4 regions of the Bacillus sp. NPDC094064 genome follow, and region 2 is predicted to be linked to each of the others. Evidence: riboswitches for the same ligand, from Rfam matches in the RefSeq annotation. Region 2 holds a riboswitch; each other region holds the start of a gene.

Region 1 (8,341 bases), on a different contig from region 2:
ACCATCGAAGATCAGAATTTTGTCGGTGTCATTAGGGTCATCAAGTTTTTTGAAACTAGTGACGTAGAGGTTGCCGTCAGGACCGAAGACTAAACCTTCGGGACGATGGAGTTTGTTCTTGTTATCACTCACAATAAACACATCGAATCCCCCTGATTTCAGGTTGAAGCGCAGCACCCAACCTTTATTCGAATCTAAAAAGTCAATGACGGAGACATACAGCAAGCCGTCAGGACCGAAGACCAATCCGCGGGGGTGGAATGGGTTGAAGCAGGGGTGGTCGACATTGCCTAGAAACATCCCAGTGGAACCATTGTACATCCGCACTTCTCCAGGCACTTCTATGCCCGTGTTGAAGTCGAAGTCACCCAAATCCGCCACAAACAGGACATTATGTTTGGAGAGTAAGATACCACGCGGTGCCAACGGAGCGCCTGGTTCGGCTGAACGGACGAGTTCGCCCAGGAACGCCCCGGTTTGCCCATTTAACTTCAATACGTCGCCATTCTCGGGTTGCCCGACGTTCTGGTTAGTGACAAGGAGATTGCCCACATGGTTAAAGATAAGTCCCCGGGGACCATGCAAGTTTCCACTATTTGGTGCGACAAAAGTGCCAAGGAACTTCCCTGTTTTCGGGTCGAAAGTCTTCACAGTGTCGTCGAAGCTATCACCAATGTAGAGAAAGTCGCACTGGAAGCACCTGTCCTGATCTTTTTGATTATGCATTTTATCACCCTTTTAAAAACATATTTTAAATAAAAAACTAGCTTTTACCTAAATTAATATATGCTTACGGAGATTTTTTCGTATAGGACATGCAGCTGATAATATAGCATATTTTTAAAGTAACCTGCCACGTTTAGTTTAAGTAAAACGTTTCACAAATGATCTTTAATCAGGATTCTTACTCTTTCTGTTTCCTCCACAATCTGGCCCTTTAGTGGAGGAACTTTATTGCTACTCAACAGTTCCTTAAAATGAAATTTTTATATTAATCTAAATTACACATTTAATTGAATAGTAATTCATCAGACACGAATCATTTCTTATAAGGACGCACTGCGCTTGCTCCCTTAATTAAATACTTAAATTTATCCTCCCGTATATTTTTATAAATTGTATACAGTTCCATATGGAACCGTTGCAAAAGAAATTCCGTATGGCGTAATATAATGCATTGGGTAATAATATTCCGTAGATGAATAGTACGGCTGTATACCTTGTTGCATTTGCTGCTGTGCTTGTAACGCTTGTTGAACAGCCTGAATTGTACTTTGTGCTCCGCTATACGTAATACCCGCCGTACCATACGGACGCATTCTAGCTCTGGTATCAAAATATGAATAAAACATTATTATTCAACTCACTTCCATATAAGTTATTACAAAGTATGTTATGATTCTTAATTTCAGTGAGTGTTAAAAACTGGCCCACTAGCCTTTATTCAAATAGTGTTTTTATTATAGCCTTTTTAACTTGTCTTTTCCTTTAATCTTTACTTTCCAACACAAAATTTTAATTGATAGTACTTCCGCTTTTCTATCATTAGGAGCATAAATTTTATCTCCTACTTTCAAATCACCATCTTGTATCATTAACTCAAAATCATAGATCAATTTTCCCATTTAGTTCTCTTCCTTCTAAAATAAAGATTTTGCATTAAATCCACACAAACCTAAGAAGCATACATACGATAACATTTGGTATTCTTTTTCAATATTAATTTTGGTCAGAGAGCGCATTGGAAATCACTCTTTTATGTTTAAATAAGAATTCTGTTCTGTTTTTTTATTTACGTTGTTTTCGTAAGAATTGTTGCTATCTTGACCATACTGATAAAAGGTTGACTTTCAACTAGTAAATTGGATTTAAAGGAGGGTTAATATGAAAGATGAATTAAGTATAAATATCTATTTAGATGAAACTGATACTCCGTTTTCAAGATATTATAGCTCAGATAATGTTCACCTAAGCTCTGACCTTGAAGATTTTATTTTGTCAAAGCTGCACAGTGGCAAAAGAAAAGAAGTAGAAATATTTTTTTCAGGTCAGAATGATTTTGACGAAAAGTCATTGAAGACTGCAACATTTAACACTTTTTCTAACCTCTTGAACGAAGAGGAATATACATATGCGAGAAATGTCAAAAAGGCTATTGTTTTGTTTGTGCTTGGTATTATTGTTGGGTTAATATTCTTGAAACTTTCAAGCACTCATGCCTATGTTGCAGGAGTATTAAGCATTGTCTGTTGGGTTTTTATTTGGGCAGGTACAGAGGTTTATTTTTTTGAAAATCAGCAAATCAAGCGAAATATCAGAAAATGCAACAATATTCTAAATGGCAATGTGCACAAAAAATAGAATTTTAGTAAATATTTATATTTATAAAGCTGATTTTCGGATTCTACCTTGTGCATTTATTTAGGTTATTGTTTGAATTTAGAAATTGTGTTGAAGATTAATATCGCCATACGAAGAAAGCTTTCATAAATACTTAAGACCTGGATTTGATCTAAGGTCTTATTTTCATCGCAAAAAAAAAACAATCTACACGAAAAGGGCTTTTATTTAAAACATATAAATATGCGGCAAGTAATTATCTTGATCATTACGCACGCCCGATCATGTCACCTATACAAAGTGCTCTTTTTTTGTTTGTATAATTAATTAATGCTTGTTTAAACTACAAATAGTTAGTCCTTTCCAAACACTAGCTTGCTTCCATTGTTGTTTCAATTTCCCTACATAAGAAGGGCTACGATCATCGATTATGAGCGCATAGATACGTTATCCACACATTATTTTTTTCAAAGAACTGTATAGGTATAGCGTATATTGATTCTATTTTGAGAAATCCCCGGAAACGTCCCCTTTTTCTCGAAAAAAAGACCTGCATGCATGCAGGTCAAATATAAATTAGGGAATGTCCTTAGAAAAAATTACTGATGAAATTTCATATCACTTATGCTTTTGGAGACGGAAATCTTGCAGCTTCAAAATGCGTACTGTTTTCTACATTAGAAATAACTCCAGCTGCGCTACTTTGTGCAAAAATCTCGACTAAATCCCCTGCATTCAATTGAATGATTGATGAAACAGCAACGACATTGGCAAAGTTTATTGGACCAAAAAAGTCATTATCTATTGCAATTGCTGGATTTCCATTAACACGAATTTCTACCCGCGCTCTATAATTTACGTTTATGTTATTCGGAATAAAAGCAATCGTTCCAATAACAGAATAAACGCCTCTTGTCTTTGGAATAAAAATTGATGTAGCTGGATTATACTCATTCGCTAAATCAAATTGTTCATTTTGGAATAATACTTTAACAAAAGTATCAGCTGGAACATTTTGGCTTCCTGTTTTTATAGCTCTAAAAGCAGACGCCCTTACAAGCTTCTCCCCTTTATCATCACAACAATCCACTTTCACATGAACCCAAGGGTTTTCCTCATGCTTTTTATCACATTTTTCATAATATCCATCATATTTGTCATAACACTTACTACTTTTTTGACAATCATGATATTTCTTTTTGTAACTCTTACAATTTTCACCATAAGAATAGGACATACTAACATCTCCTTTCAAATTTATTACTATATATTATGTAAGATAGATTTAAAAAGTTTGGACGAGCTTTTACTATTTTTAATAGAATTAAAAAAATCCCACCATTTTGTGGGGAAGGAAACAATAAAATGTATAAATGTTAATAACCGTAATTCCCCCATATAATTCTTACTTCCTTTTCTCATTTCTCTTGATCATCAAAAAACTATAAAAAAAGGTATTGTCTATACCTATGTATAGCAATACCTCTACTCTTTATCCAATTACATCTTTTACGTCTGTATCCACTGGCCACTTTTCTAAAGTATAAGCCATTTCCCAAAATGAATATTCATATTGACTACTAATAATAAAATGCTGTTTCATACGGTTACGATCTGCCTCTGTTACTGTCTCAGCTATAGCATCTAACCGAGCGATCTGTTCCTCAACTAACGTACGGAACCAATCAGATCCATAAGCAGAAATCCATTCTTGATAAATTGGCTCTTCAGGTTGACACACTTTTAAACGTTCACCAATTTCATAATATAACCAGTAGCAAGGTAAAATTGCTGCAATAATATCCCCTAAATGTCCTTCGTACGCAGCTCGATACATATGTGAAGTATACGCATATGCGGTTGGCGCAGGGATAAAATGATCTTTTTCTTCTTTTGTAATCCCTAGCTTTTTGGCAAAATTCTCATGTAATGATAATTCCGCCTCATACGTATTTTGAGCATGGTGCGCCATACGGGCAGTTATTTCTAATTCAAGAGCTTTTGCAGCTCCTAACGCTTGTACTCTAGCAAAATGACTCAAATAATATGAATCTTGAAGCACATAATAGCGAAAACTAGCTAAATCTAACGTTCCCTCTCCAAGTTTTTTTACAAAAGGATGATTAAAACTAGCTTCCCAAATTGAATCTACTTCTTTACGTAATGATTGTGAAAAAGTCATTTAAATCCCTCCAATAATTTATAAAACATACGTATTTACCCACAATTATTAAATCTATAAAACAAAAAAACTTTCTTTACAGGCGTAAAGAAAGTGAAATTGACAGTATTTATTCATTAAATAGCAACGTCTTTCCCACTTCCCTACGCTGGCATTAACCAGATCAGGTACTAAGAGTCTCAAAATCCCATTTGATCTCAGCCTATAAAAGGCCCCCCTAGTGGATAAATATTTAGTTATCGTATTGTAATTATCATAGCATACTTCGTGGAACTATCAAAAGTTTTAATTGCGCAATTATCTTAAAAACCTTCTTCTTTCCTCACTTTTAATGAAGTTTCAATTATCATATCTAATAGTTTACTATAATTAATCCCCGCAGCATCTGCACTTTTTGGCAGTAAACTTGATTGTGTCATCCCTGGTAACGTATTAATCTCCATTACATATGGAATTCCGTCCTTCACCATCATATCAACTCTTGCATAAACACTACATTTTAATGCTTTATAACAAGCCAGTGACGCCTTATTTACACGTTCCTTAATTTCAGCTGGAAGTTCGATCACCTCTTCAATTGTACTAGCATCATCATATTTTGCATTGTAATCAAAGAATTCAGCTGCATGTCGAATCGAGATGATAGGTAACTGTTTTCCATCAAAAATGGAACATGTAATCTCTTCACCCTTTATATACTTCTCAATTACTACTTCTGAATCCCATTCAAATACAGTTTCCAGCATTGAAATCAATTCATTTTTATTATAGACGATTTTCACTCCAACACTCGAACCACCAGAGTTAGGTTTTACCACTAACGGAAATCCTAACTTCTCTAACTCTTCAAGGTTTAGATCCTCCATTTTTGTAAGTTCAATCCAATCGGGTGTTTCTACTCCTTCATAACGTAAAATCTTTTTTGAAAGATTTTTGTCCATACATATACCGCTAGATAACATATTGCTACCGCTATAAGGAATACCTAAACTCTCAAGCGTCCCTTGAACCGTACCATCTTCTCCGTATTTTCCGTGTAATGCTAACAATGCAAAATCAATGTCTTTCGCTTTTTCAATTAAATCCATTTTTTCATTTAACGTAATTGGAACGATTTCATACTTACTTTTATCTAAATGTGCAATCATTTCATTTCCAGTCATAATTGATACTTGTTTTTCAGAGGATACTCCTCCCATAATAACGCCAATTCTCATCTTCTCAACTCCAAGTTTCATTTTTTAATGTATCACCAATTATTTGAATCCCGCTAACTATTTCCTTTTCTTTCAAACGTGAAAATCCTAATCGGAAAGTGTTCGCTCCTCCTCCGTCAGAATAAAAAACATCTCCTGGAGAAAACGTAACTCCTTTCTCAAAACACTTTTGTAAAAGTTTTCGGGCATTAATATGCTCTTCTAGTTCTATAAATAAATGAAGTCCACCGTCTCCAGTCATTCTTTTAAACGGAATGTACTGATTGCACGCTCCAACAGCTAACTCATATTTTTTCTTATAAACAGACCTTGCCTTTTTTAAATATTTTTCAAAATATCCTTCATGTAAATATTGAAATAAAACAGCTTGATCTAACGTAGATGTGTGAATCGTTCTCGCTCTTTTTACACTTTCTAAATAATGAATTAGCTCTTTATCTGCGATAATCCAGCCTACACGTAACCCGGGAAAAAGTACCTTTGAAAAGCTACTAATATAAATGACATTATTACCAGCTCCAGCAAAAGTTAATAACGGTGCTAAATGTGAACCTGAATAACGCAATTCTTCATTAAACCCATCTTCTATAATAGGAATCTTATATTTTGAAAATAGTCTCATTAGTTCCGTTCTTTTCTCTGAACTCGTAACTATACCGGTTGGATTATGATAAGAAGGAATTAAATACGCAAAATCAAAATCCATTTCACGTAAACTTTTTTCTACTTCGTGCGTATCAATACCATCATCATTCATATCAATCCCATGAACTTCAAGTCCATGCAAGCGAAAAAGCTTCAGTGCAGCATGGTGAGTTGGATTCTCACAAATAACACGCCCTGATTTCTTTGATAAAGAAGAGAGTACAATATCTAATCCTTCTGTAAATCCATTTGTAATTAAAATATCTTTGTTCGAAATATCTACACCTTTCATTTCCATATAATGAAGTAGATAATTCATTAAAGGTCGATAACCTTTTGCATATCCGTAATTCAATACGATATCCCCTTCAATGGACATACGAGTAAGAAAAGCTCTTTTGAAATTTTCAACATCAAATAGCTTTTCATCTGGTGCTATACTATTAAAAACAATCATTCCTTTTTCCCAGCGAACTCCATGTTTCATTAAATCTAATTCATCCGCTAATGCGGTAACTGTATTAAGTTTATTTTTCCAATCTATTTCAACAGACGAAGTGTTAGAAATATCCACCTTCGCAACAAAGTTCCCTTTTCCTTTAACTGCATAAATGAGCCCTTCTTGTTCTAAATCCGCATAAGCAGAGAGTACTGTATTTCTGCTCACTGATAATAATTCACTCAGTTCCCTTGTTGATGGGATTTTTTGGTTCCCTAACAAATGCCCTTTCATAATCATCTTTTTCAAATAATCCTTTAATTGAATATAAACGGGACGATCTTTTACAACTTTAAAATCCTTAAACAATTCCTTACCCCCTGCAATTATTTTTGCATATTTATTTCATTCTCAAAAGGTCCACTACATATGTATTTTCTATAATGGGCGGTACGGTCTTATAAAGTGAAACTTTAATTAGTGGAGGATATCCCCCCACTAATCGGTCTGCTCATAAATAGCGGGACAAATCTTTTCGGTATAAGTTAATTATATCTTTTAAAGCAGCCGCTGCAGCTCCGCGCGGATTAGAAGCACCACCAATTGTAGTAACTTGCCCCATCGTATCTGTAAAGAACGTAATTCCTTTTTCTGTCCCATTTACTTTTGCTAACGGATGTTCTTTATCTATTTCATATGGTTCAACAGTAAGATTCACGTTGCCATCCTTATCTTTATACGCTGATGCAATTAGTTTGATCCATTTATTTTGTTCTTTAGCATTTCGTATTTGCTGTATTGTAACGTTCTCAATTCCTTTTATATGTATATCTGTAAGCGCATTCTCTACTCCCATTAAACTGTTTGTTAAAAGTAACAATTTACATGCACTATCTGAACCACTTACATCTAATATTGGATTCGTTTCAGCAATTCCTTTATTTTGTGCTTCTTGCAATGCTTCTTCAAACGAAATATCATCTTCATACATCTTTGTAAGAATATAATTTGTTGTCCCGTTTAATATCCCTTCTATTTTCTCAATATTACAGCCCGCTAAACTCAATTGCCCAATATCTAGTGTTGGTAATGCAGCTGCTGTTGCACCGCTATATCGAATTCGTACATTCGCCTGCTTTGCTGCTTTATTTATTTCTCTCCAGTTTGTAACAAGTGCCCCTTTTGAAATTGCAACTATATCCATCTGTTTCTCAATCGCTTGTTTCATATATTGTTTCCCTGGATTTCCATCTCTAAGGTTTGTAACGGTTGATTCTACCAAAACAGTACCACTGATGCTATTTGTTGCACGCTCATTCGGATGATGTTCTAAATATTTTTCAATTGCAGCAGTACCGCTCCCAAACATTAATAAATGATGAATAGACAACCCTTCCACATTATGTATTGCAACATTTCTACCTAATACACCACTTACAACTAAATCTATTCCATATGTTTCATTTATATATAAATATTTTTCATTTAATAATTTTATAAACTCTCTTCCTACTGTTC
Region 2 (8,341 bases):
ATATGAGCTTGTTCTTCACGTTTTTTCACAAGTGCTTCTTGCTCTTCAAATAATAATTTAAATTTCTTCTCAAGTGCGATTTGAGCTGCTACACTTTTCTCAGCTTCTTGTACATCCGCTTGCATATCACGTAAATATTGATCCGTCATCTTAACTGGATCTTCCGCTTTTTCAATTAATGAATACACATTTGACATTGTTAAATCTCGTAATCGTTTAAATACAGACATCCGAATTCCTCCTATGATATACCTCATATTTCAAATTCACTACTTGGAAAACGTAAAAATCTTCCTTTACAGTAAAGAATATTCATTTTTACAGCCTATGTGTTCATTATAACAAAACAAAGATGTCCTTACATGTTATTTCCAAAATATATCTAATATAATATGACATTCCATATATAATATTGTATTCCTAATATATTCTCATTATTTATCCTTAGAATTAACTTATTTCACGTACTTTCTCTAAATTACATTATTGTAATGTTACTGTAAGCTAACTCGATAGTTACGTTTCCATATTTCTTATACACTAATACCAGAAGCAGCAAACAAGCTTCTCCATATGTAAGTACTAATACAAAAATTGTATTTTCTATATAACAGACAAAAAGGAGAAATCATCATGAAAAAATTAGTAGGTATCGGATTAGCGGCAGCAATTTCACTTGGAGCATTATCAGGTTGTTCTTTATTAGGAGATAAAGCGAACGGCTTTGTACTGTACGGATCAGAAGAGCAGGTTCAGCAAATTACAGATAAAAACAAAAAAGAAGTGAAAGAAAAAGACTTCTATAAAATGAAAATGACAACATTAGATGGTAAAAAAGTTCTTGTAATGGATAAAAAAACTGGTGAAGAACTCGTAAAAAAAGAGTTACTTAGCAAAGTGGATGAAAATGACAACACGAAACCACTTGATAAATTACCCGCTGTAACGACAGAACAAGGTGTATTATTTGCAAAAGAGAAAGTTGAAAATACTACACTTGATGGTGCGAAATTAAAATATGAAGGCAACACAATTATCGGAAGTGGCCGCGCATATACAGATATGTACGCAATTGTTGATGACGCAACTTACAGCAATGTAAAAGGTGATGAAAAATCTGTAGGTGTATTAAAATTCGATAAAGACCCAAGTAAAGAATTCCCTGGTTACAACGGAGTAGAAGCTTCTCAACTTGTAAAAATTAAAAAATAATAGAAAAAAAGCTTTGCGAAATCGCAAAGCTCTTTTCTATTTGTGAGCAATTTGCTCCATATCCGGACTACACGTTTGTGACTGACATGACTTATTTAAAGAACATGCTGCGCATTTTCCTTTTTTACTTCTCTTTACAAAATTCACTAGCGTATATGCTGCATAACCAAAAATGATAGCTCCAATTATAATATTGACCATCACCTTAATACATCTCCTTCTAGAATCCGAGTAAGGATCCAACTTGGTATATAATGAGCGTTAATACATAAGCAACAACTAATGGATAAACGACAGAGAAAATCGTCCATTTCGCTGATCCCGTTTCACGTTTAATAACAGCTACTGTCGCTAAGCATGGAACATATAATAAAACAAAGAACATAAATGCGTACGCTGATAATGCCGTATAATGTGCCCCCATTACATTTCCTAGCACATCTTCTTTCACCGCATAAATAATCGCCATTGTTGAAACGACAACTTCTTTCGCTAAAAATCCTGTTAAAAGGGATGCCCCAGCTTGCCACGTTCCAAAGCCGAGCGGTGCAAATAATGGTGCGATAAATCCACCAATCATCGCTAAATAACTGTCGCCCATATCAACACCAAATCCTGATGGACCTGCATAGTTTAATAACCAAATGACAACAGAACCACCGAAAATGAATGTACCAGCTTTACGAACAAATCCTTTCCCTTTCTCCCATGTGCTCAGCCATAACGTTTTCGCTTGCGGCACACGGTAAGGAGGTAATTCAATTACGAAAATAGATTTTTCCGCTTTCAAAATCGTAAGAGACATAATTTTTGTAACGAGTAATGCCAGAACAATCCCTGCAACATATAAAGAAAATACAACAGTCGCCTGACTATTAGGGAAGAATACTCCTGCAAATAATGCATATACAGGTAAACGTGCTGAACAAGACATAAATGGTGTTACTAAAATTGTAAGTAAACGCTCTTTCTCCTGTTCAATTGTTCTTGCCGCCATAATACCTGGAACGTTACATCCAAAACCGATAATCATCGGAATAAAAGCTTTACCGTTTAAGCCAAAGAACTCCATAATTCTATCCATAACAACTGCAATTCGCGCCATATATCCTGAGTCTTCTAATAATGAAATGAAAAAGAATAGTGCAAAGATTTGTGGCACGAATACTAACACAGCACCAACGCCGGCGATAATACCTTCTGTAACGAGTGCTTGAATAAAATCAGAGGCACCAACACTTGTAAGTCCAGCCGTTACCCAATCCGTAAGCTGCCCACCAAAAAAGCCATCTAACATATCAGATAACGGTGTCCCAATCCACGTAAACGTAACCTGAAAAATAAAAAACATAACTGCTAAAAAGATTGGAAGTCCTAAAATTTTATGTGTAATTAACTTATCGATTTTTTCCGAAAAAGGAATTTTCCCTTCTTTCTCATGCTTCATAACATTTGTTTTTAACTTTTCAATATACGCTTCACGAGTTTTGTAAATGTGCTCCTCCAACGTACAATCAAGTTTTCCTTCTAAGCGAGATCGAACGGCTACAAGTTCCTTATAAATTGGTAGTGCTTTCATTTCTTTTTCTACTACTTCGTTATTGCTTAGAAATTGAAGGGCTAACCATCTCGGATGCTCATAATTCGCTGTCTCTAAAAGAGCAATTACTTCTCCAATTCCTTCATCCATTTGTACACCATATGAAATAATGAATGGTTCTTTCTCTTTTTTGCCATTCTCTTTAAGAGTCGTAAGTAATTCTTCACAGCCTTTTCCGGTTCTTGCGATGACAGGAACGACTGTTACACCTAATATTTCTGATAATCGTTTTACATCAATAACAATTCCTCTTTGCTTCGCCACATCAACCATATTTAAACCAATTGAAACCGGCTTACCAAACTCAAGTAATTGCAACGTTAAATGCATATTTCGCTCAAATTGCGAAGAATCCACAATATTTAACATATGATGAAATTCGTCTGTTAGTAGAAAATTCGTAACGACACCTTCATCACGTGAAACTGGATTTAAATCATAGACGCCTGGTAAATCAATTAATGTTCCTTGCTTATCTTTTAATTTACCAACCTTTTTTTCTACTGTTACACCGCTCCAATTTCCTACATACTCATAAGAACCAGTAAGCGCATTAAATAATGATGTTTTCCCTGTATTCGGATTCCCTAGCAAAGCTACCTTATTCACGCTAATTCCACCTTTATCATTTTCGCGTCACAATGACGAATACTAATTAACTGCCCACGACACTCCAATGTACAAGGACCTTTAAACATCGCTTTCTGCTTTATACGAAGCTCGCTTCCTTCAGAAAGACCAAAAGCAGCCAGTCTTCTTTTTAATAACTGATCTAACGACTGAATACTTTTTACTAACACTTTCTCACCAATCTTAATATCTACTAAACTCATAACCTTCCCCCTCAGAAGAGAATGATAATTATTTTCAAGAAAATTATAGCATACTCTATTTCATTTGGACTATACCTTTTTGCTTCATATTTATTAACATTTCAATACAATTATATTTCAATAATTGTCATACTAGATTCATTTGCCATTCTCATCCATTTCGCTTACAATAAACAATAGCAAATAAAGAATCTCGTTATTACAGGGGGAGCCATGCCGCTGAGAGGGAACACTTCGTTCCGACCCTTCGAACCTGTTAGTTAATGCTAACGCAGGGATTGTGCAAACGTCCGAAATACATACCTCTTTTTTATTTACGTATTTCGTATCCTCCTATGATATCTATTCTTTTTTGTATAACTTGGATTTAGGGGGAGACAACATGCGTAACACCAATTTACAAGCGATGATCGAATCTGCTATTCTTGCAGCCTTCGCCATGATTATCGACATTTTACCACTATCACTTAAACTTCCAACAGGTGGTTCCATTTCATTTGCAATGATTCCTATTTTTATTATCGCATACCGCTGGGGCTTCAAAATGGCTTTCTTAGGAGGCTTAATTTGGGGACTATTACAAATTGTTGTAGGTGATGCTTACATTTTAACACCTATTCAAGCATTCATTGAATACTTCATTGCCTTTGCTTTTATCGGATTTGCTGGTTTATTCTATCGTCCAATTCAAAAAGCACTTGCAGTATCTAACGAAGACCAATCCAGTTTGGGTAGCCGTAAAGATAAACCCGCATCAAAACAAAACAAAAAAAAGAACGCACTTGTTTACATTATTCTTGCCACATTTGTCGGTAGTTTCGCTCGCTACTTCTGTCACTTTATCGCCGGTATTATTTTCTGGGGACAATATGCACCAAAAGGTCAATCTGCTGTGCTATATTCATTAATTGTAAACGGTAGTACAATGATTGGTTCTTTCGCTTTATGTACAGTATTACTACTCCTTTTATTTAGAACTTCACCACGCTTATTCAAAAGCATCGGTGCTTCTCAAATGAATACATCAAAGAAGAGCGCTTAATTAGCGCTCTTCTTTCATATCGTAATATCAATTAAAAATACAATAAATGCGCAAAAGAAAATAAATACCATTATACTTAGCCACTTGCTATGCACGGTTTATCGACTCCTTACACAACCTCATTTTCTAACTAAATTATACCCTTTAAAAATAAAGATTAGATAAAGATAATATAAAAATAAATAAAAAAAGCGTAGATCATATTGTCTACGCCTTTTTCGGTAAATAGAAGTAAAATAACACACCATCCCCTGTATTCTTTACCCCATATTCAGCATCGTGTAGTTCTAAAATATTCTTCGAAATGGCAAGACCAAGCCCCGTTCCACCTTGTGAACGCTGACGAGCTACATCCACACGATAAAAACGATCCCAAATTTTATCTAATTGTTCTTCTTCAATGTGAGTACCTGTATTTTCAATACATACTTTTATGCGATCCTTCTCATCTATTGTAGAAATAATAATATCCTCTTTATTTGGTGTATAACGAATTGCATTCGTAATGAAATTTACGATGACTTGTTCAATCCGACCTTGATTTGCTATCACTTCAAATGAACGTATATTTTTATGAACACAAAGTTCTTTTTTTTCTATGTCCACAGAAAGGTATTCACATATATCTTCAATTACTGTATCAATATAAAATGAATCCTTTTTCATTTTGTATGTACCTGACTCAAATTTAGCTAACTCAAGCATATCCAAAATTAACGTATCCATTTTGTCTACTTCTCGTTCCATCGCTTGAAAATAGTATTCTTTTTTATGTTCAGCTACCCCATCTTTTAAAATAGAAATACAGCTTTTCATAATACTCAGCGGTGTTTTTAATTCATGTGAAACACCAGAAATAAATTCTTTCCGCGTCTTTTCTAACTTTCTTTCCTTTTCAATATCTTGTTCTAGCTGTCCAATATGGGAATGGAGTTTATTCGATAGCGTATTAATATTTTTCGATAAATCACCAATTTCATCTTTTGAAGTAATCGGTATTTTTTCTGTAAAATCTAAATGTGCTATTTTCTTCGTTGTATCATTTATTTTTAATAACGGTTTTGCGATTTGTTTTGAGTAATAAAACGAAGCTAGAAAAATGAGAACGACTACAAATGCAATAATGTAGATATAATAATCTTGCACCATTTGTACAGCTTCATCTACAGGCTGTAAGGAAGCCATCGCATATATATACGTTACGGAGCCATCTTTTTCTTTTATCGGTTTCATTAATAATTTATATTTTATATCATTCTTTTCATAATCCATTGTCTTTGTTGAATACTCTATTTGGTTACTCTCTTTTAGTAATACATCCGTTTGAAATTCTTTTATACTATCTAAGAATAAAGTATTTTTATAAATTGGATTTACGGAGCCTTTTATATCTGGAAACTGTACTTTCGTAACACGTCCTCCTATGTAAACATCTGGTGCTTGAGCAGCTTGCTCCTGAACGGCCGGCTTCTTTTTCTCCTTAAATGCTTTTTCTAACGGTTTATTCGAGCCGCTTAAATTCTGCTTAGATAACGAGAAAGAGAATGGAATAAAACTATCTTCTTTTTTCAATCCAGAAAAATAAATTTCTTGGCCTAAAAACTGCTCTGATGATTTATTATCAATCTCCTCTATATTGACGAGATTATATAAGGGCATTTTGAATATTTGTTGTCCAAAGCTCTTTTGTTGCCTACGATCTATCGTTACCTCAAAATAAAAATCATCTGCATGCTTTAAATTCCCATTCTGATCTAATGTCGTAATCCACGTATTATTTTCTCTTAAAAAGTCTTGCTCCAGTTTCTGAACTTCTTCTTTATTTCCTGCGTCATTCAAATAATTTTTCTCAAAGGAATTTAAATTCACTTTAATATCTTCTACTTTTCGATTCGCATAATATTGTTTAAAAAATATCGTTTGTCCAATAAATATTGTCACTAAAATTAGCATGCATAATGCTGTCGTAAGAGTAAATAATTTTAGTACAATCCCTTTTCTCATACATTCCCCTCAAATTTATATCCCGTTCGTACTACAGTTGTAATGTACTTTGCTTTCTCTCCTAATTTATTTCGCAAATTACGAATATGGCTATTAACCGTTCGATCATCGCCAGCGAATTCATATCCCCAAATTCTTGAAATGAGTTGCTCTCTCGTTAAAACAATCCCTTGATTTTTCATAAAATACGCTAATATTTCAAATTCAGTATGTGTTAAATTAATGTCTGCTCTATCTACAGTAACCGTACGCGACGGGAAATGGACGTGAATACCATGGATTGATAATGTATCATCTTCATTCTCTAAAAGTTGCTTTGTCACTTTTCTGCTTTCTAATAGCCTTTTCGCTCTTGCTAATAAAATTGGCGGGCTATACGGCTTCGTCACATAATCATCTGCTCCAAGTTCAAATCCAAGTAATGTATCATCTTCATCTACACGTGCCGTCAGCATAATAATAGGAACCTCGGATGTCTTACGGATTCTTCGGCAAACGGACCACCCATCAAGTTCCGGCAACATTATATCTAGAATAACTAAATCAACCTCTTCTTCCTCAAATACAACTAAAGCTTCTTTCCCATCTCTTGCTTCAAACACTACATATTGCTCACTTAAAAAATAGTCTTTTAATATTTCACGCAATATATCTTCATCTTCCACAATTAAAATGTTTTTTGACATAACTTATGTATCCCCCTCCCGCTTTCAGAAACTACAATTTTATTTTGAATAACTAGCAGTTAGCTTCGCCTCGATAATATATCTATCTGGTGCATCACCTATATAATCAAATGGATAGCAAGTTGTCAGTGTTAATATTGGTTCTTCTTTTTTTATAATAACAGTACGATCATCCGCACGGGTAATCCATATTTTCTGAATTTCATATGTGTAATTTTTATTATCATACTCTAACATAAGGGTATCCTTTTCTTTTAACTCTCCTAAATCTGTAAATACAGTATCTCGATGCCCACTAAGTACAGTATGTCCTCCTCCAGATGGCGTTGTCGTTAAATCACTAACGAACATACCAACTCCTTTTTTCAAAGTCACATCATTCGCTTCCCAATATATAGAAAACCTCTTCTTTATTTTCGGTATATTTAACATCGCTACCTTTTCTCCTTCTTTATGTTCTGTTTGAGAAGAAGGCACTTGGGAAGTTACAGGCGCTTCATGAGAAAGTTGATTATGTTGTATATTTTCAAGGTTCTTTATTTCTTCTGTCGTTAATTGTTGAGCAGAGCTTTTTCCTCTATACCATTCCAAAGTGTAATACGATCCCATGAATAGCCCTATAGCCATCAATATGATACCGATATAATTGCGTAACTTCATGTTTCATCCCTCCATGCAAAAAATGGTAGGAATAACCTACCATTTTTAATATATGAAATTATCCCATTCTTTATAGGACAATATTTTAATTACGCCTTAACTTTATTACGACGATTCCAACCAAATAATGTACCTATCGCTATAAGAGAGCCACTTAAACCCATCATTGCGACATTATTTGATGCTGTGTTTGGTAATTTTTCACCTTGTACAACTGGCTTTGCTACTTCTTTTTTAGCGGTAGCATTTTTTTGTTCGGCTTTTATCGCTTCTTCTTTTTTTGCCATATCACTTTTTTCTTGTA
Region 3 (8,341 bases), on a different contig from region 2:
AAACAACCAGATCTTTGGATGAAAGCATATGATAAGGTAATGAGCACGAAAAAAGCAAACATGACAGTAGTATATGAAGACGCATTAGGATCATGGGTAACGATATTAGAGCCAATTAAAGATGGAGACGATAATATTGTGGCGATTGTTGCAGCGGATGTAGATGCCTCTATTGTTCCTAGTACAAAGGGAAAATTCATTATACAAGGTTTAATGTTTATTTGTATTTCTGTTTTAATTGCAACTGTTATTCAATTCTTAATTGTACGTAATGCACTTGCTCCATTGCGAGATTTGCGTGAAGGATTGCGCAAAGTCGGTGAAGGTGATTTAAGTGTTAAATTAGAGGAAAGACCAGATGATATTGGTATTATTAATGCGTATTTTAATAATACCATCGAGAAGTTTAAAGGAATTGTAGATAAAGTGAAGCAGACAGCAGAACAGGTTTCCTCATCTTCACAAGAATTGTCAGCGAGTACGAAAGAGAATAGTATGGCAGTTCAAGAAATCGTAAGTTCTATGGTTGGGTTAAGAGCTGGCGCTCAGTCTCAAGAAACTTCAGTACAACAGTATTTAGGTATTGTATATGAAATGGAAGATAAGATGGAAGAGATAACGAATGCTGCAAAACAAATGGCGATAGCATCTGAAGGTATGGAGCATCATTCAGTAGAAGGAAATGGTGTTATTGAACAGGCGATTAATCAAATGGGCATAATACAAAATGCAGTACAAGATTTATCTTCAATTATTTATTCGTTGGAAACAAGATCAAAAGAAATTAGTGATATTGTAACTGTAATTACTGGCATTTCAAATCAAACAAATTTATTAGCTTTAAATGCTTCTATTGAAGCTTCACGTGCTGGAGCGGCTGGAAGAGGGTTTGCTGTTGTTGCCGATGAAGTGCGTAAATTAGCAGAACAAACGGAAGCATCAGCAAAAGATATAGCAAAATTAATAGGGGAAACACAAGCTGAAACGGAAGAAGCTGTTGTTTCAATGCAAAAAGGTTCAAAAGAGGTAGAGTCTGGAATTACGCTCGTTCAAAGTAGTGGCTCCTTCTTTGAAAAAATTTCAAAATCAGCACAATCTGTTACAAATCAAGTTAGAACTGTTTCTAGCAATTCAAGTGATATACTGCAAAATAGCCAAAATATTGTTCGTGTTGTAAATGAACTATCACATATCGCAAATACGTATGCGAATAGTAGTAATATTGAAGAGAGTATGAAAGAACAGGAAATGTCTGTACAAGATATTGCCGAATTAGCTACTTCTTTAAGCTGGCTTTCACAGGAGTTACAAGAATTAATTGGGGAATTTAAAAGTTAAATGAAATGATTATGCACGCTTTTGTTTGTTCAATAAAATAAATCATGCTACAATGAAAACGAATTAAGAACCGGGGAGCCAATTGGCTGAGAGGATGTAAGTATACATCGACCCTCAACCTGATCTGGATAATGCCAGCGTAGGGAGTTACTTTAAAGTGATGTAGCATAAGTTATTATAGAATAACTTGTATACAAGGCTTTCCTACATGGTAGGAAAGCCTTTTCTTTTTTTGGAAAAGTTATATTTAAGGAGGAATTTATTATGTCACAACAAGTTACAATGTCATTTTCAGTAGTACCGCAAGCGAAGAACAAAGATGTATATTCTGTTGTTGATAAAGCAATTGAAGTTGTGCAACAATCGGGAGTTCGTTATGAAGTAGGAGCAATGGAAACAACGCTGGAAGGAGAATTAGATGTACTTCTTGATGTCGTGAAACGTGCACAGCAAGCATGCGTCGATGCTGGAGCAGAAGAAGTGATTACTTCGATTAAAATCCATTATCGTCCAAGCACTGGTGTAACGATAGATGAAAAGGTTTGGAAGTACCGTGATGAATATGCAAAACCAGAAGCAATCTAAACTAATTACAACTATTTGGCTTATCCTTCTCATTGCAATATGGGAAGGATCTGTTTCATTATTTAAAATTGAACCGTGGATTTTGCCAAAGCCTTCTGCCATTGTTCAAGAATTAATTGGGATGAAAGATTTACTATTACCAAATACGATGCAAACGCTGCAGGAAGTTATAATCGGACTGTTTTTTGCGATTTTACTCGGGACGAGCATTGCAATTCTTATGGACGTTATCCCTTTACTTCGTATTTTAATAAATCCGTTACTCGTTATTTCGCAAACAATTCCAATCGTTGTACTTGCGCCCTTATTTATTATTTGGTTTGGATATGGGATGTTGCCGAAAGTAATGGTAGTCATACTCGTTTGTTTCTTCCCAATTGCGCTTAGCATTTTAGAAGGTTTTCAAACAGTAGATAAAAACATGTTGAAATTGTTGCAAACGATGAAAGCAACGAAATGGCAAGTTTACCAAAAAGTAAAGTTTCCAGCAGTGCTCCCATACTTTTTTTCAGGCTTAAAAATTGCAGTTACATATAGCGTAATGGGGGCAATTATCGGAGAATGGCTCGGTGCAAGTGAAGGGTTAGGGGTTATGCTTACGAGAGCAACAAAATCCTTTTTAACTGCCCGAGTATTTGGTGTTGCAGCGATTATCGTCATGGTGACACTATGTCTGTATTTTATCGTGGAGTTTATGGCAAGAATAATAGCACCATGGATATATAGAAAGGACGGTAGGAAATGAAAAAGGGTTTAAAAGTGATGTTAGCTGCTTTATTAGCAGTAGGGGTGGCTGGATGTAATCCGGCGAAGAAAGAAGAAAGTGCAAGTAAAGATCAAAAAGTAAAAGTAGTATTAGATTGGTTTCCAAATACGAATCATACCGGTTTATATGTAGCGAAAGCGAAGGATTATTACAAAAAACAAGGGTTAGATGTAGAAATTATCCAGCCAGGTGATAATGTGACAGCGGAGCAAATGATAGCTTCAGGAAAAGCTGATTTCGCAATAAGTGCACAAGAAAATGTCACATTAGCTCGTGTGGAAGGGATTCCTGTTGTGTCTGTAGGAGCGATTATTCAGCATAACACGTCTGCTTTTGCATCGCTAAAAAAAGATAATATGACGTCACCGAAGGATTTTGAAGGTAAACGTTACGGAGGCTGGGGAGGACCAGCGGAAGAAGCGACGTTAAAAACAATTATGGATAAGCATCAAGCTGATTTTAATAAAGTTGAAAAAATCATTTTAGGGCAAACTGATTTCTTTAGATCAATTGGCCGAGATGCAGATTTCGAATGGATTTATTACGGATGGGATGGAATTGAAGCGAAGCGTCAAGGAAAAGAGTTAAATACGATTATGGTAAAAGATTTAGATCCAGCGCTTGATTTCTATAGTCCGGTTATTATTACGAGTGAAAAACATACGAAGCAAGACAAAGATTTTGTGAAAAAGTTTATGACCGCAACGACAGAAGGTTATAATTTTGCAATTAAAGAACCGAAAGAAGCGGCGGATATTTTAATTAAAGCTGTTCCAGATATAAATAAAGAGTTAGTACAAGAAAGTCAAAAATGGTTAAGTACAAAGTATCAAGATGATGCTAAAGCGTGGGGAGTACAGAAGGAAGAAGTTTGGACGAATTACATGAATTTCTTATATGACAACAAAGTTATTAAAAAGAAAATCGATGTAAAAGATGCCTTTACAAATGAATTCCTTCCAAGTGAAAAATGAGCGGATTACAAATAAAAGATATTGTGAAATCTTTCGATGGAAAGAATGTATTAGCGGATATTAGTGCCTCTATACAGGAGGGAGAGTTTGTCTCTTTTGTAGGTCCAAGTGGTTGTGGGAAAAGCACATTGTTAAATATGATTGCGAGTGTGGAAGAACCAACGAGTGGAGAGGTATTTTATAACGAGGAACATGTAAGAAAACAAGATGTTGTAAGTTATATGCCACAACAAGATTTATTGCTGCCGTGGCGATCTGCTTTGCAAAATATTGTCCTTCCATTGGAGATTGAAGGGAAACCTAAAAAACAAAGATTAACAGAAGGAATGGAAGCGTTAAAACAGTTTGAGTTAGATGAATATGCAAATCATTATCCAGATGCATTGTCTGGTGGTATGCGCCAAAGAATTAGCTTTCTTCGCACATATTTATGTGAAAAACCGATTATGCTCCTTGATGAGCCTTTTGGAAAATTGGATGCATTTACAAAAATGGAAGTACACAGTTGGCTTTTGAATTCTTGGCACCAGGAAAAACAAACAATTGTTATGGTTACCCATGACTTAGATGAAGCAATCTTGCTTTCTGATCGCGTATTTATTTTATCTCAAAGACCCGCATCAATAGTTGGCGAAGTACAAGTCAAATTACCTAGGCCGCGAACGATGGATATGTTAACATCACTTGAGTTAAAGAAGGATAAGGAAGAGATTTTAAGAGTATTAGCTCCTTATATGAAAAAATAGAAAAAAGTCTTTTAACAGTTCTTGGTACAATTGCTGTTAAGAGGCTTTTTTTATAGGAGGAGAAAGATGAAATCTATAGAGAAAATAGTGGATTCATTAACGCCAGATGATTTTGAAGAAGGAACAAAAGAAAAAATAGAGAATAGAATATAACAGAGTAGTTTATACTCTTAATATAATAAATGTTAAAGGGGTGAAAGGATAAAATGACTTTATCAACTGTTCTTCAAATGGTTTTAGCTTAAGACGGGAGAAGTCTGCCTATTTTTAACGATTAAGCTAAATTGAAGACAGCAGGTAAAGAACCTTAATCCTTTCTTACGATAATATGTAATGGGTAAGGTGTATTCACCTTACCCATTTTTATATGCACAATTAAATAAGGCTTTATACTGTTGTTCTCTCTATTTAGCTTATGAATCATAAGTAAAGGAGAGAAAAAAATGAGTATATTAACAGTAGAAAATGTAAGTCATTCGTATGGTGAGAAAACCATATTATATAAGGCATGTTTTCGATTATTAAAGGGAGAACATGTTGGGTTAGTAGGGAAAAATGGAATTGGAAAATCAACGCTGTTACGTCTGTTAACAGGAGAACTTATACATGATGAAGGGAAAATTGAATGGTTTCCGCAGGTGAAGGTAGGATTTTTACAGCAACATACAGATTTACAAGAAGGGATAACAATTGAAGAATACTTGCAAAGTGCATTTTCTAATTTGTATGCGATTGAATGCGAAATGTTAAAAATTACAGAAGAAATGGCTGAAGCAGAAGACGTAGAAAAACTGTTAGTAAGGTATGGAGAATTACAAACTATATTGGAAGGCTCCAACTTTTATCAAATTCATACAGAAATTGAAGAAGTAGCAACGGGTTTAGGGTTGTTTGAAGTAGGGATGAAGAAGGATGTTTCAAAGTTAAGTGGTGGTCAGCGGACAAAGCTGTTACTTGGGAAACTCCTTTTAGAAAAAGCTGATGTTTTATTGCTAGATGAGCCAACGAATTATTTAGATACAGCACATATAGAATGGTTGCAATCCTATTTACAAATGTATGAAAAAGCTTATATTATCATTTCACATGACGAAGTATTTTTGAACAAGATTACAAATGTTATTTATCATCTAGAGGAGCGGGCAATCAAACGCTATGTGGGTGATTATAATAGTTTTGTGCGTAATTATGAACTGCAAAAGAAACAATTACAAGCAGCATATACGAAACAGCAAAAAGAAATTACACAGTTAGAAACATTTATTCAAAAAAATAAAATTCGAAAAGCGAAACAAGCAAAAAGTCGTGAGAAAGTATTGGAGAAAATGCAAAGGGTTGAAAAGGTTAACAATGTACCTCGTGCCCGTTTTGATTTTAATGTTTATGCTGAGCCAGTGAGTCGTATATTACAGGCCGAGAAACTAAGAATAGGTTATAGTGAACCGTTATTTCCAGAATTGGATTTTCAAGTGAAAAAAGGGGAGAAAATAGCGATTGTTGGTCATAATGGCATCGGAAAAACGACAATGTTAAAAACGCTATTAGGGCAAATAAAGCCATTAAGCGGTTTAGTTTCTATTGGAGAGCGGGTAAATCCTGCTTATTTTGCACAGGAAGAATTTGCTTCAGAAATAACGCCATTAGAGAAAGTTTGGGAAGAACGACCAGATATGACAAAGAAAGAAGTACGTCAAGCATTAGCGAAGTGTGGATTGAAAGAAGAGCATGTATTAAAGCCGCTTTGTTTATTAAGTGGAGGAGAACAAACAAAGGTACGACTTTGTGAACTTATCGTAACGAAAAGTAATGTTTTAATTTTAGATGAACCGACTAATCATTTGGACGTAGAAACTAAGAAGGGTTTGCAGGAAGCGTTACAACGATATAAAGGAACGGTCTTAATTGTCTCACATGATCCTTCTTTCTATGAATCGTGGATAACGAAAATATGGAATATAGAAGAATGGAATGCTGAACGATATGAATAAAGAAAAGGCATTAGTTTATAAAAGCTAATGCCTTTTCTTTATGATTAACATGATTTTCGAGAACTTTTACATGAGAAGTGTATGAAGAAACACCCTTATGGTGCGCTTATAAGCGTGCTTTTTCTTTTGTTATGTTTATATTTATAATAATACTAGATGCCCTTCCCTAATAGGCTACTATCTTTCTTTATATATATAGATAGTTTAAAATGGAATGAAAATAATTCCTATATGTAAAGGATAATGTGATTAGTATAGGAAGACAATAGAGCTTAAAGGAAATTCATGTAAACTTCAGATGAACTTCACGTAAACTTCATATTATAAATCGAATATAATTATAATAGGTTATTGTAATATTTACTGAGATTCCTCTGACTTCGTCCTTGATTATATGGGTTTATCAGAAGGAATATCACCCTTTTTTATACAATAGTAATTTTATATAGCGTTTAAAAAACAGTATGGAGTCAATCTTGAACGGTGTAGCAAGATAATGAAATTTCATGTAAAATAATAGTAAAAATATGTAAGGGAGGGAGTAATGTGGATGTGTTTTTGAATATTGCCGAAGAAAAAATTCGACAAGCCATACGGAACGGTGATCTCGATCATATACCGGGAAAAGGAAAACCACTACAATTAGAAGACCTTTCCATGGTACCTCCAGAACTTAGAATGAGTTATAAAATTTTAAAAAACGCGGGAATGATTCCACCAGAAATGGAACTACAAAAAGATATATTAAAAATAGAGGATTTAATCGCTTGCTGTTATGATGAAGCAGAGAGAAAAAAGTTACAAGAAGAATTAACAGCAAAAAAGCTGCGTTTTCAGCAAGTAATGGAAAAGAGAAAGATTAAAGAGAATTCAGCATTTCGTATGTATCAAGATAAAGTATTTCGTAAATTACGCTAAGAGGGATAATATGAATACATTTGAAACGATAGAAGAATTAGCGACATATATTGATGAGAAACAAGTAGTACTTCTGTTCATTAAAACAGAAAATTGTGGTGTTTGTGATGTCATGCTAAGGAAAGTAAATTACGTATTAGAGAATTATGATTACGTAGAGAAAATAGAGATATTGCTACAAGACATGCAAGAGGTTGCCGGGCGATATGCCGTATTTACAGGGCCAACAGTTTTATTATTTTATAATGGAAAAGAAATCCTTCGTGAATCACGCTTCATTTCACTTGAAAATTTAGAAAGAACCATTCAATTATTAGAAGGTTAAGGGAGGTTTTTATATGGAATTTATTATTGTCATACTATTATTTGTTGTAATTGGAATCATTGTAACAGCTGTTCGATCAAACAAAAGGAAAGTTAATTTGATGAAACAGAGTAATATGCATAATTCGTCTAACAGCTCATCACCATTATTTTTCTTCGCTGGATCTGATGATAGCTCACATGATGGTGGTTCACATGATTGTGGAGGGTCTTCTGGCGGAGATAGTGGAGGGAGCTGCGGCGGTGGTGATTGATAAGAATACGCCTTATATAGGCGTATTTCTTTTTTAAACAAACGTTTGATTAGTTGGCTTACAGATGCATACAATCAGTTAAACAAACGTTTGATTAAATCTCATTGTCGGTACGCTTAGGATTCAACTTGTACCAGAAAGTATAGTTGGAAGAGTAAACGGAATAATTTTAACGCTGTTTATGGGAGGTATGCTAATTGGTACTGCATTAGCATTTCGTTTAGCGGAAGTATTAGGAACAACTGTTGATAAACTATTTTCTTATAAGCTGTAGGGTCTTTAATTGCAAGACGTTATCGATAAAAATAAAGAAAAAAATCCCCTTCTTATGTGAAGGGGATTTTTTCTTATAGTGTTTTAGCTTTTGGATTAGGTGGTGTAATAGATGTATCATTTTCAGGCACTCTAGTTAATAAGAATCCACCGATAACGAACAGTACAATAATAC
Region 4 (8,341 bases), on a different contig from region 2:
CTTGGAGTCGGGCTTTCATTAATGATTTTCGTAAGCGAAATACTCTATCACTGGAAGAAAGATTCCGACTATGCCATTATGGCAAAAAGATGGACAAAGGCATTTGCAATCCTTCTTGGTGTAGCAATTCCAACTGGAACCATTGTCGGTGTACAAATCTCACTTCTGTGGCCCGGTTTTGCCAAAATTGTTGGACAAGTTATTTCTGTTCCCTTTCAAATTGAGATTTTCGCCTTCTTTCTAGAGGCTTTATTCATGTCTATTTACGTATATGCAGCTGATAGACTACCTCCATTTATGAGATTAGTATCACTCTTTTTCGTAATGCTTGGTGCCACGGCATCCGCCGTGCTTATTACATCAGCAAATACATGGATGAATACACCTGCAGGCTTTTCAATGGGGCCAGATGGGTCAGTTTTTAACGTGGATCCGTGGAAAGCTTTCTTTAATCCAAGCTTTGGCACAAGTGCATTCCACGTTGTTATTACGGCCTATGCAGCTGGGGCAGCTGTCATTGCCTCTATCGCTGGATTTAAATTATTAAGGAGAAATGTAAGCGAACGTGAAATTGCTTACCATAAAAAAGGATTACTATTAGGACTTGTCGTTACATTCATCACAGGTGCTACGATGTGGATTTCAGGACACGAATCGGCGATCGCCTTACATAAGCACTCACCTGAAAAACTTGCATCTGCTGAAGCTTTGTTTGAAACGACATCGCACGCTCCTTTATCAATTGGTGGGGTTGTTGATCCGAATACACTTGAACTAAACTATGCACTCGAAATTCCAAACCTGCTCAGCTTATTAGTAGGGCTCGATCCTAGTACTGTCGTAAAAGGACTAAATGAATTCCCACAAGAAACGTGGCCACCATTTTATACACATACACTTTTCAACTTAATGGTCGGAGCTGCCTCCTTTACCTTTGCAGTTGCAGCAATCGCTCTCTTATATTGGTACTTTGTTTATCGAAAAAAAGGGACAGCGTTACCGAAGTGGCTTCTTTGGAGCACTGCCGCATGCGGGCCAGTTATGATGCTCGGCATTGAGTTCGGATGGATTTTCAGTTGTAGCGGTCGCCAGCCATGGACCATTTATGGGATGCAACGGACGATGGATGCTTCTACACGTGCTGATTTCGTCGGTCCTTTATTTGTTCTATTCATTATTTTATATATCGGACTCGCTATTTTAACCGTCTTTGTACTACGAACATTCTTTAAGAAACACCCGTTAAAGAATGATTTACATAACCAAGGAGGCGATTCTCGTGCATGAGGAAAGTATTGCAATCATCATCTTATGGGCTCTTATTTTTGTTTATAGTATATTAGGGTCCATTGATTTTGGGGCTGGTTTTTGGGGCATGGTATACGCGAAACATCCAACGCTTGCTGCGAAACTTGCGAATCGATACTTATCACCCACTTGGGAAGTAACCAATACCTTTCTCGTCTTTGTTGTTGTCGCTTTTCTCGGTTTCTTTCCGAAAGCAGCCTTTACCCTAGCAACCGTTATGTTCGTACCAGTTATGCTCATTCTAATACTCGTTGCCATTCGCAGTACATTTATGGTATTTGCTTATTCACTGCCAAAATACCAACATCTTCTTCGTATTATTTCAGGTATTACAGGGCTTTTAATTCCAGCTCTATTAATTACCGTTCTACCTGTTACAGAAGGTGCTTATATTACAATGTCGGAAGGAAAAGAAGTACTCCTTTATGGAAAACTTCTTTCTAGTCCTGTTATTTATTGCTATATGCTCTTCGGACTAACTTCGGAACTATTTCTATCCTCTCTCTTTCTTGCTGATTTTGCGAGAGAACAAGGTTCAGAAGATGCATATAAAATTTATAGAAGAAATGCCATCATACTCGGTCCTGCAACACTCGTTACGGCTATTATCGCCCTCGTTGTAATGGACCCAGAAACACACTGGCTTATGGAAGGGCTAATAAAGCAATTCCAATGGTTTACCGTTTCTATCGTTTTATTCGTTATCGGGTACTCTTCACTTTGGTGGACAAACAAGAAGTACGACACACTTGGATTTCCACGCATCGCCGTTTTAGCTGTCGTTGCTCAATATGGATTTGCAAGCTACGCTTACGGCATCGCCCATTTACCGTATATCATTTACCCGGACGTAACTGTATTTACAAGCTTTACGACACCTGAAACATTCTATGCACTGCTTATTTTATACGCAATTGGGATTGCAATTTTACTCCCAGGATTCATTTTCTTCTGGAATTTATTCTTGAAGGATCGAACTTTTTTAAAGGAAAAATAATATAGTGGGGGAGTCTGTTCCAAGAGGTATTTTGGGATAGACTCCCCTTGTCATGTTTTATCGGTAAATCGCTGGTATATTTTGAGTTACGCCGATATAAAATCCACTTACTATCCGACTGTCCACCAAATTTATAGACTCCTCTCACAATAGTTATTTCACTACTCGTGATACTTGTCCTATAGCATAAAAAACACATATTCACTTCATTCCATTATACGTCTAGTTCCTCTTATTTTTCACTGAATATACTACCAATATAAACCTTGAGACAAGCTACATTCGTTCAAGGAAAAGTAGAAAGGTAGGCAAAATATGAGTACTGAAATATGGATTACTATTATTGTATTCTTCTTAACGATGATTGTTATCTTTTGGCGACCTCGTGGTTTAAATGAGGCGTGGCCAGCAGCAATTGGCGCTGGTATTATCCTGATTACTGGCCTTGTATCAAAACCAGACGTCATGGACATTATAAGTAAAATCGGAGGTGCCTCCATAACAATATTAGCGACCATCGTTATGGCGGTTATATTAGAAAGCTTCGGCTTCTTCCATTGGTCCGCAGCAAAACTAGCGAATTTAGCAAAAGGATCCGGTCACCGTTTATACTGGTATATTCAATTACTATGTTTCCTTATGACCCTTTTATTTAATAATGACGGCAGTATTTTAATTACAACTCCAATTTTAATTCTTCTTCTAAGAAATCTTCAATTAAAGCCTCATCAACAAATTCCTTATTTATTAAGTGGCGCTTTAATCGCTACTGCATCCAGTGCACCAATCGGTGTAAGTAATATCGTAAACTTAATTGCATTAAACATCGTCCATATGACTCTTTATATGCATACAGCTATGATGTTTGTACCAGCAACATTAGGACTACTGTTTATGTCATGGCTTATGTATACAGTTTTAAAGAAAAAACTTCCGAAAAGATTACCTGTTTCTTCATATGATATTGAAGAAATTTTCTTCACAAAGAACTTCCATCCACTTAAAGGAAAAAATTCTGTTGATACAAAACAAAAACGTACAAGATTTATGTTAAAAGTATTAGGTTTCGTCTTCCTTATGCGCTGTCTTCTATTCGTTGCATCCTTCTTATCGATCCCAATCGAAATTGTTGCTGTACTCGGTTCACTCGTTCTTCTCATTTGGAGATGGTACTACTTACGAACAAACCCAGTCGATATTTTGAAAAAGACACCGTGGCACATTTTAATTTTCGCTTTCTCTATGTATGTAATTATTTACGGGCTTCACAATGCAGGATTAACAGCAGCACTTGTAAATTGGCTCGAGCCAGTTGTAAATCAACATCTACTCTATGCAAGCTTTGCGATGGGTGGACTTGTATCTATCCTCTCCAACCTCTTCAATAATCACCCTGCCCTTATGATTGGTACCATTACATTAACAGAAATGGGATTAGATCCAGTCACATTAAAAACTATCTATCTCGCAAATATCATTGGTAGTGACATCGGTTCACTATTATTACCAATCGGTACGCTAGCTTCTCTCATTTGGATGTATATACTAAGACAAAACAAAATTAAAGTGAAATGGAAAGACTATTTAAGCGTATCTCTCATCGTTATCCCACTCACAACCGTCGTCACATTATTCCTCTTATACTACTGGGTACACTTATTCTTCACCTTATAAAAATAGAAGCCCCCTTTGCTACCGTCTTAGCAAAGGGGGCTTCTTCTATATAATTAAGTTAGGTACTACAGTGTGATCAATCAAGTAAAGAGGTGTAACGTGTTATTGATATAAACGACTACCAGTATCTTTAAATTCTTTCGCTTTCTCTTTCATCCCTTTTTCAATGGCTTCTGTCGTTTCTAAATCATTTTCTTTCGCATATTCACGAATATCATGTGAAATTCTCATACTACAAAACTTCGGTCCACACATCGAACAGAAATGAGCTGTTTTCGCTCCTTCTGCCGGCAACGTTTCATCGTGATATTCCATCGCGCGTTCAGGATCTAAAGATAGATTAAATTGATCACGCCAACGGAATTCGAAGCGTGCTTTTGAAAGTGCATCATCACGCTGATGAGCCGTTTTGTGCCCTTTCGCAAGATCAGCCGCATGTGCTGCAATTTTGTACGTAATAACCCCTGTGCGAACATCATCTTTATTTGGCAATCCTAAATGTTCTTTCGGCGTTACATAACAAAGCATCGCCGTTCCGAACCAGCCAATCATTGCAGCTCCAATTGCCGATGTAATATGGTCATAACCTGGTGCAATATCTGTCGTTAACGGTCCAAGTGTATAGAATGGCGCGCCCTGACAAATATCAAGTTCTTTCTCCATATTCTCTTTAATTAAATGCATTGGTACATGCCCAGGTCCTTCAATCATAACTTGCACATCATGCTTCCAAGCAATTTTCGTTAATTCACCAAGTGTTTCAAGCTCAGAAAATTGTGCTTCGTCATTTGCATCTGCAATCGACCCTGGACGTAATCCATCTCCTAGAGAGAACGAAACATCATACTGCTTCATAATTTCACAAATCTCTTCAAAATGAGTATAGAGGAAGTTTTCTTTATGATGGAATAAACACCACTGCGCCATAATTGAACCACCACGCGAAACAATACCTGTCGTACGCTTTGCCGTAATTGGAATGTAACGAAGTAATACACCTGCGTGAATCGTAAAGTAATCAACGCCTTGCTCCGCTTGCTCAATTAACGTATCACGATACACTTCCCACGTTAAATCTTCTGCAATTCCGTTTACCTTTTCAAGCGCTTGATAAATCGGCACTGTTCCAACTGGTACCGGTGCGTTACGAATAATCCACTCACGCGTCGTATGAATGTTTTTACCTGTAGATAAATCCATAATCGTATCTGCACCCCAGCGAGTCGCCCACGTCATCTTCTCTACTTCTTCTGCAATAGAAGAAGATACAGCAGAGTTTCCGATATTTGCATTTACCTTCACGTGGAAATTACGCCCGATAATCATCGGTTCTGCTTCCGGATGGTTAATATTCGCTGGTAAAATAGCACGGCCTTCTGCGATCTCCTTACGAACAAACTCAGGCTCTACTCCTTCACGAATCGCAACGTATTCCATCTCAGACGTAATAATACCGTTACGCGCATAATGCATTTGCGTTACATTGGCACCTTGCTTCGCTCTAAGCGGCTGGCGATCCATTTGCGGGAAAACAGGTGTATGTTTCGAAGCCACTTTCACACCGTCATCCTCTGGTTTCACCTCACGCCCTTCGTATGCCTCTACATCCCCGCGCTCCACGATCCAAGAATGGCGCGGCGCCTGCAACCCCTTTTCCAGCTCCACTTTATACTCGGGATCCGTATAAGGACCGCTCGTATCATACACACGGATTGGTGGATTTTGGACGCCGTTCGTTTCGCTTTGTTCAATCTCACGCATCGGCACTTTCATACCTGCGCGCGGTCCATCCACATATACTTTCTTACTCCCTGGTAAACTCGATTTCAATTCAATTTGCTCAGCCGAAACAGATTGTTTCATAACTTTTGTTGCCCCCTGTTCGTGACAAGGACGAGATATGGCCAGCGCATGCCAAAATAAAAAGAGCCAGGTCCATAAAAAAATAAGGACCTGGCTCATAAAAGACATCATTATGTAAAGCCGTTAACTTCCCTACGCTGGTACGAGCCAGATCAGGTCCAAAGGGTTAAGAAGTTCACACGCTTCTCTCTCAGCCTACGCATACGTTAGGCACCCCTAGTTTATCACTGATTTAATTTTCAATACTTTCCCATCATACACGATAATCCGAAAAATGCAAACTTTATTTCTTTTGTCACTTATGGAATCATCCACGTTAAATAATATGCTTGAACATACGTCATAATACCAACAATAATGACGAAGAACAAACTATGTTTCACCGTGAAGCGGAACAAGTCTGATTCTTTTCCAGCAAGTCCAACTGCCGCACAAGCAATTGCAATCGATTGCGGAGAAATCATTTTCCCTGTTACACCGCCCGTTGTATTTGCTGCAACGAGAAGTACTTCAGATACACCGACTTGCTGCGCTGTAATTGCTTGTAAATTCGAGAACAGTGCATTCGCTGACGTATCGGAACCTGTTAAGAATACGCCAATCCACCCTAAGAATGGGGAGAAGAACGGGAATAATCCGCCAGTTCCAGCTAGTGCTAATGCTAGTGTAGAAGATAGACCAGAATAGTTTGCGATAAAGGCAAACCCTAATACGAATCCGATTGATAGAATTGGCATCTTAAGTTCGTTTAACGTTTCTTTAAATGTCGCTACTGCATCTTTTGCACTCATTTTCAAAATAAAGATAGAAATGATACAAGCAATTAAGATTGCTGTTCCTGTTGCTGATACTACGTCAAACTTCAAAATTGCCTCGTAAGGCGTCGGTTTATTTACAATTGGCTCCGCCTTCATTACTAAATTGTGTAAACCTGGTACCTCAAACTTAAATACAAGACTCTCTAATGCGCCCCCCGGAGCGAATAACGATTTAAAGAAACTTTGGCTCCAAATGACTACCATTACAGTTAAAATAATGAACGGAGACCATGCTTTTACTACTTTTCCTACTGTTAGTTTCGGCATATCTGCCGTAGTTGTTGCTGCTGCTACTTCACCATCCGCTTGCTTCGATTGATAAATTTCTTTCGGCTGCCAAACTTTTAAGAATAGCGATAAACTTACTAAACTTACAAGCGCTGATGTAATATCCGGAAGTTCTGGTCCTAAGAATGTCGCTGTAATGAATTGTGTAATTGCAAATGAACTACCCGCTACAAATAACGCAGGCCAAGTTTGTTTTACACCTTTAAATCCATCCATTAAAAATACGATAAAGAACGGAACAAATAATGATAGGAACGGTAACTGATGTCCAGCCATTTGTCCGATTTTATGCGGATCAATACCTGTTACTTGTCCAGCAACTGTAATTGGAATTCCCATTGCCCCGAACGCTACCGGCGCCGTATTTGCGATTAAACAAAGACCAGCTGCATATAAAGGATTTAATCCAAGACCTGCAAGAAGCGCCGCCGTAATCGCTACTGGGGCCCCAAACCCTGCTGCTCCTTCCAAAAATGCTCCAAATGAAAATCCGATTAAAATAACGAGTAAACGGTGATCATTTGTAATAGATAATACAGATGCACGAATCACATCGAATTGACCCGTTTTCACAGAAATTTTATATAAAAATACCGACATAATGATGATCCAAGCAATTGGCCATAATCCGTATAAGAAACCGTATCCGGTCGCTGCCATCGCCATCGTGAACGGCATCTTATAAGCGAATAACGCTACTAAAATCGTAAGTACAACTGTAATAAATCCTGCCACATACCCCTTCATGCGGAAAACTGCTAAAGCTAAGAAAAAAAAGATAATCGGAATAAGTGCGACCGCCGCCGAAATCCAAATGTTGCCGAACGGATCATAAACTTGTGTCCATGTGTTCATTGTTCTCTCCGATACGATAAACTTAACTAAATCTATACAATTCAATCAAATTTATACAAGTTAGTGCTTCATCGTGTTCTCGCAGCCCCAAAGGGACGAGGGGTATAACACTCCACACGAGGCAGTATCGTTACCTCCTATTATCAAGCATTTATTTTACCCATCTTGATAAATTTATCGCAGCATTTACATCCCTATCGTGATAACTATTGCATGAAGCACAACGCCATTCACGAATCTTTACACTCCACTGTCCTTCTGGTTGAACTGAATGGTCGTATTTAACGCCGCAACATGAGCAAATCTTGCTTGAAGCGAACCATTTATCAGCTTTTACATACGCAATGCCGTACTTCTCGCACTTGTATGACAAACATTGAAAGAAGAAGTTTAATTTTTGAAATGAAAATGCTTTCGATAGTTTTTTGTTTTTTAACAGGTTTGAAATAGATAAGTCTTCCACAACAATCCTCATTGGTTTGGTTTTCACCAATTTAGCTGTTGCTTGATGGATATGGTTATTTCGGATATTCATAAT

The links. A riboswitch is a leader RNA that binds a small molecule or an ion and turns the genes downstream of it on or off. The one in region 2 is predicted to bind thiamine pyrophosphate.
Region 1: linked by a shared signal. The riboswitch ahead of tenA (thiaminase II) and the one ahead of thiT (energy-coupled thiamine transporter ThiT) in region 2 are both predicted to bind thiamine pyrophosphate.
Region 3: linked by a shared signal. The riboswitch ahead of ACQKNI_RS21165 (MTH1187 family thiamine-binding protein) and the one ahead of thiT (energy-coupled thiamine transporter ThiT) in region 2 are both predicted to bind thiamine pyrophosphate.
Region 4: linked by a shared signal. The riboswitch ahead of thiC (phosphomethylpyrimidine synthase ThiC) and the one ahead of thiT (energy-coupled thiamine transporter ThiT) in region 2 are both predicted to bind thiamine pyrophosphate.

The regions. Positions count from the first base shown of each region.
Region 1 covers NZ_JBNNUI010000001.1:759,620-767,960, forward strand. Annotated here, with positions in the region: gene ACQKNI_RS04115 (hypothetical protein) at 1-726, opposite strand, end outside; gene ACQKNI_RS04120 (DUF3947 family protein) at 1,110-1,352, opposite strand; gene ACQKNI_RS04125 (hypothetical protein) at 1,461-1,625, opposite strand; gene ACQKNI_RS04130 (hypothetical protein) at 1,885-2,361, shown strand; gene ACQKNI_RS04135 (ABC transporter permease) at 2,963-3,577, opposite strand; gene tenA (thiaminase II) at 3,833-4,522, opposite strand; TPP riboswitch at 4,646-4,751, opposite strand; gene ddlB (D-alanine--D-alanine ligase) at 4,825-5,739, opposite strand; gene ACQKNI_RS04150 (PLP-dependent aminotransferase family protein) at 5,744-7,192, opposite strand; gene ACQKNI_RS04155 (homoserine dehydrogenase) at 7,335-8,341, opposite strand, start outside.
Region 2 covers NZ_JBNNUI010000004.1:332,963-341,303, forward strand. Annotated here, with positions in the region: gene ACQKNI_RS12285 (PspA/IM30 family protein) at 1-230, opposite strand, end outside; gene ACQKNI_RS12290 (lipoprotein BA_5634 family protein) at 634-1,212, shown strand; gene ACQKNI_RS12295 (FeoB-associated Cys-rich membrane protein) at 1,249-1,416, opposite strand; gene feoB (ferrous iron transport protein B) at 1,433-3,421, opposite strand; gene ACQKNI_RS12305 (FeoA family protein) at 3,418-3,645, opposite strand; TPP riboswitch at 3,840-3,941, shown strand; gene thiT (energy-coupled thiamine transporter ThiT) at 4,028-4,687, shown strand; gene ACQKNI_RS12315 (sensor histidine kinase) at 4,895-6,691, opposite strand; gene ACQKNI_RS12320 (response regulator transcription factor) at 6,688-7,377, opposite strand; gene ACQKNI_RS12325 (class D sortase) at 7,417-8,037, opposite strand; gene ACQKNI_RS12330 (LPXTG cell wall anchor domain-containing protein) at 8,127-8,341, opposite strand, start outside.
Region 3 covers NZ_JBNNUI010000010.1:86,212-94,552, reverse strand. Annotated here, with positions in the region: gene ACQKNI_RS21170 (methyl-accepting chemotaxis protein) at 1-1,338, shown strand, start outside; TPP riboswitch at 1,400-1,501, shown strand; gene ACQKNI_RS21165 (MTH1187 family thiamine-binding protein) at 1,603-1,923, shown strand; gene ACQKNI_RS21160 (ABC transporter permease) at 1,895-2,668, shown strand; gene ACQKNI_RS21155 (ABC transporter substrate-binding protein) at 2,665-3,663, shown strand; gene ACQKNI_RS21150 (ABC transporter ATP-binding protein) at 3,660-4,409, shown strand; gene ACQKNI_RS21145 (ABC-F family ATP-binding cassette domain-containing protein) at 4,853-6,397, shown strand; gene ACQKNI_RS21140 (DnaJ family domain-containing protein) at 6,944-7,315, shown strand; gene ACQKNI_RS21135 (thioredoxin family protein) at 7,326-7,640, shown strand; gene ACQKNI_RS21130 (hypothetical protein) at 7,654-7,893, shown strand; partial or broken gene ACQKNI_RS21125 (MFS transporter) at 7,988-8,125, shown strand; gene ACQKNI_RS21120 (MFS transporter) at 8,241-8,341, opposite strand, start outside.
Region 4 covers NZ_JBNNUI010000005.1:248,073-256,413, forward strand. Annotated here, with positions in the region: gene cydA (cytochrome ubiquinol oxidase subunit I) at 1-1,287, shown strand, start outside; gene ACQKNI_RS14020 (cytochrome d ubiquinol oxidase subunit II) at 1,280-2,305, shown strand; gene ACQKNI_RS14025 (arsenic transporter) at 2,621-3,979, shown strand; gene thiC (phosphomethylpyrimidine synthase ThiC) at 4,082-5,842, opposite strand; TPP riboswitch at 5,955-6,070, opposite strand; gene lldP (L-lactate permease) at 6,142-7,803, opposite strand; gene ACQKNI_RS14040 (RNA-guided endonuclease InsQ/TnpB family protein) at 7,955-8,341, opposite strand, start outside.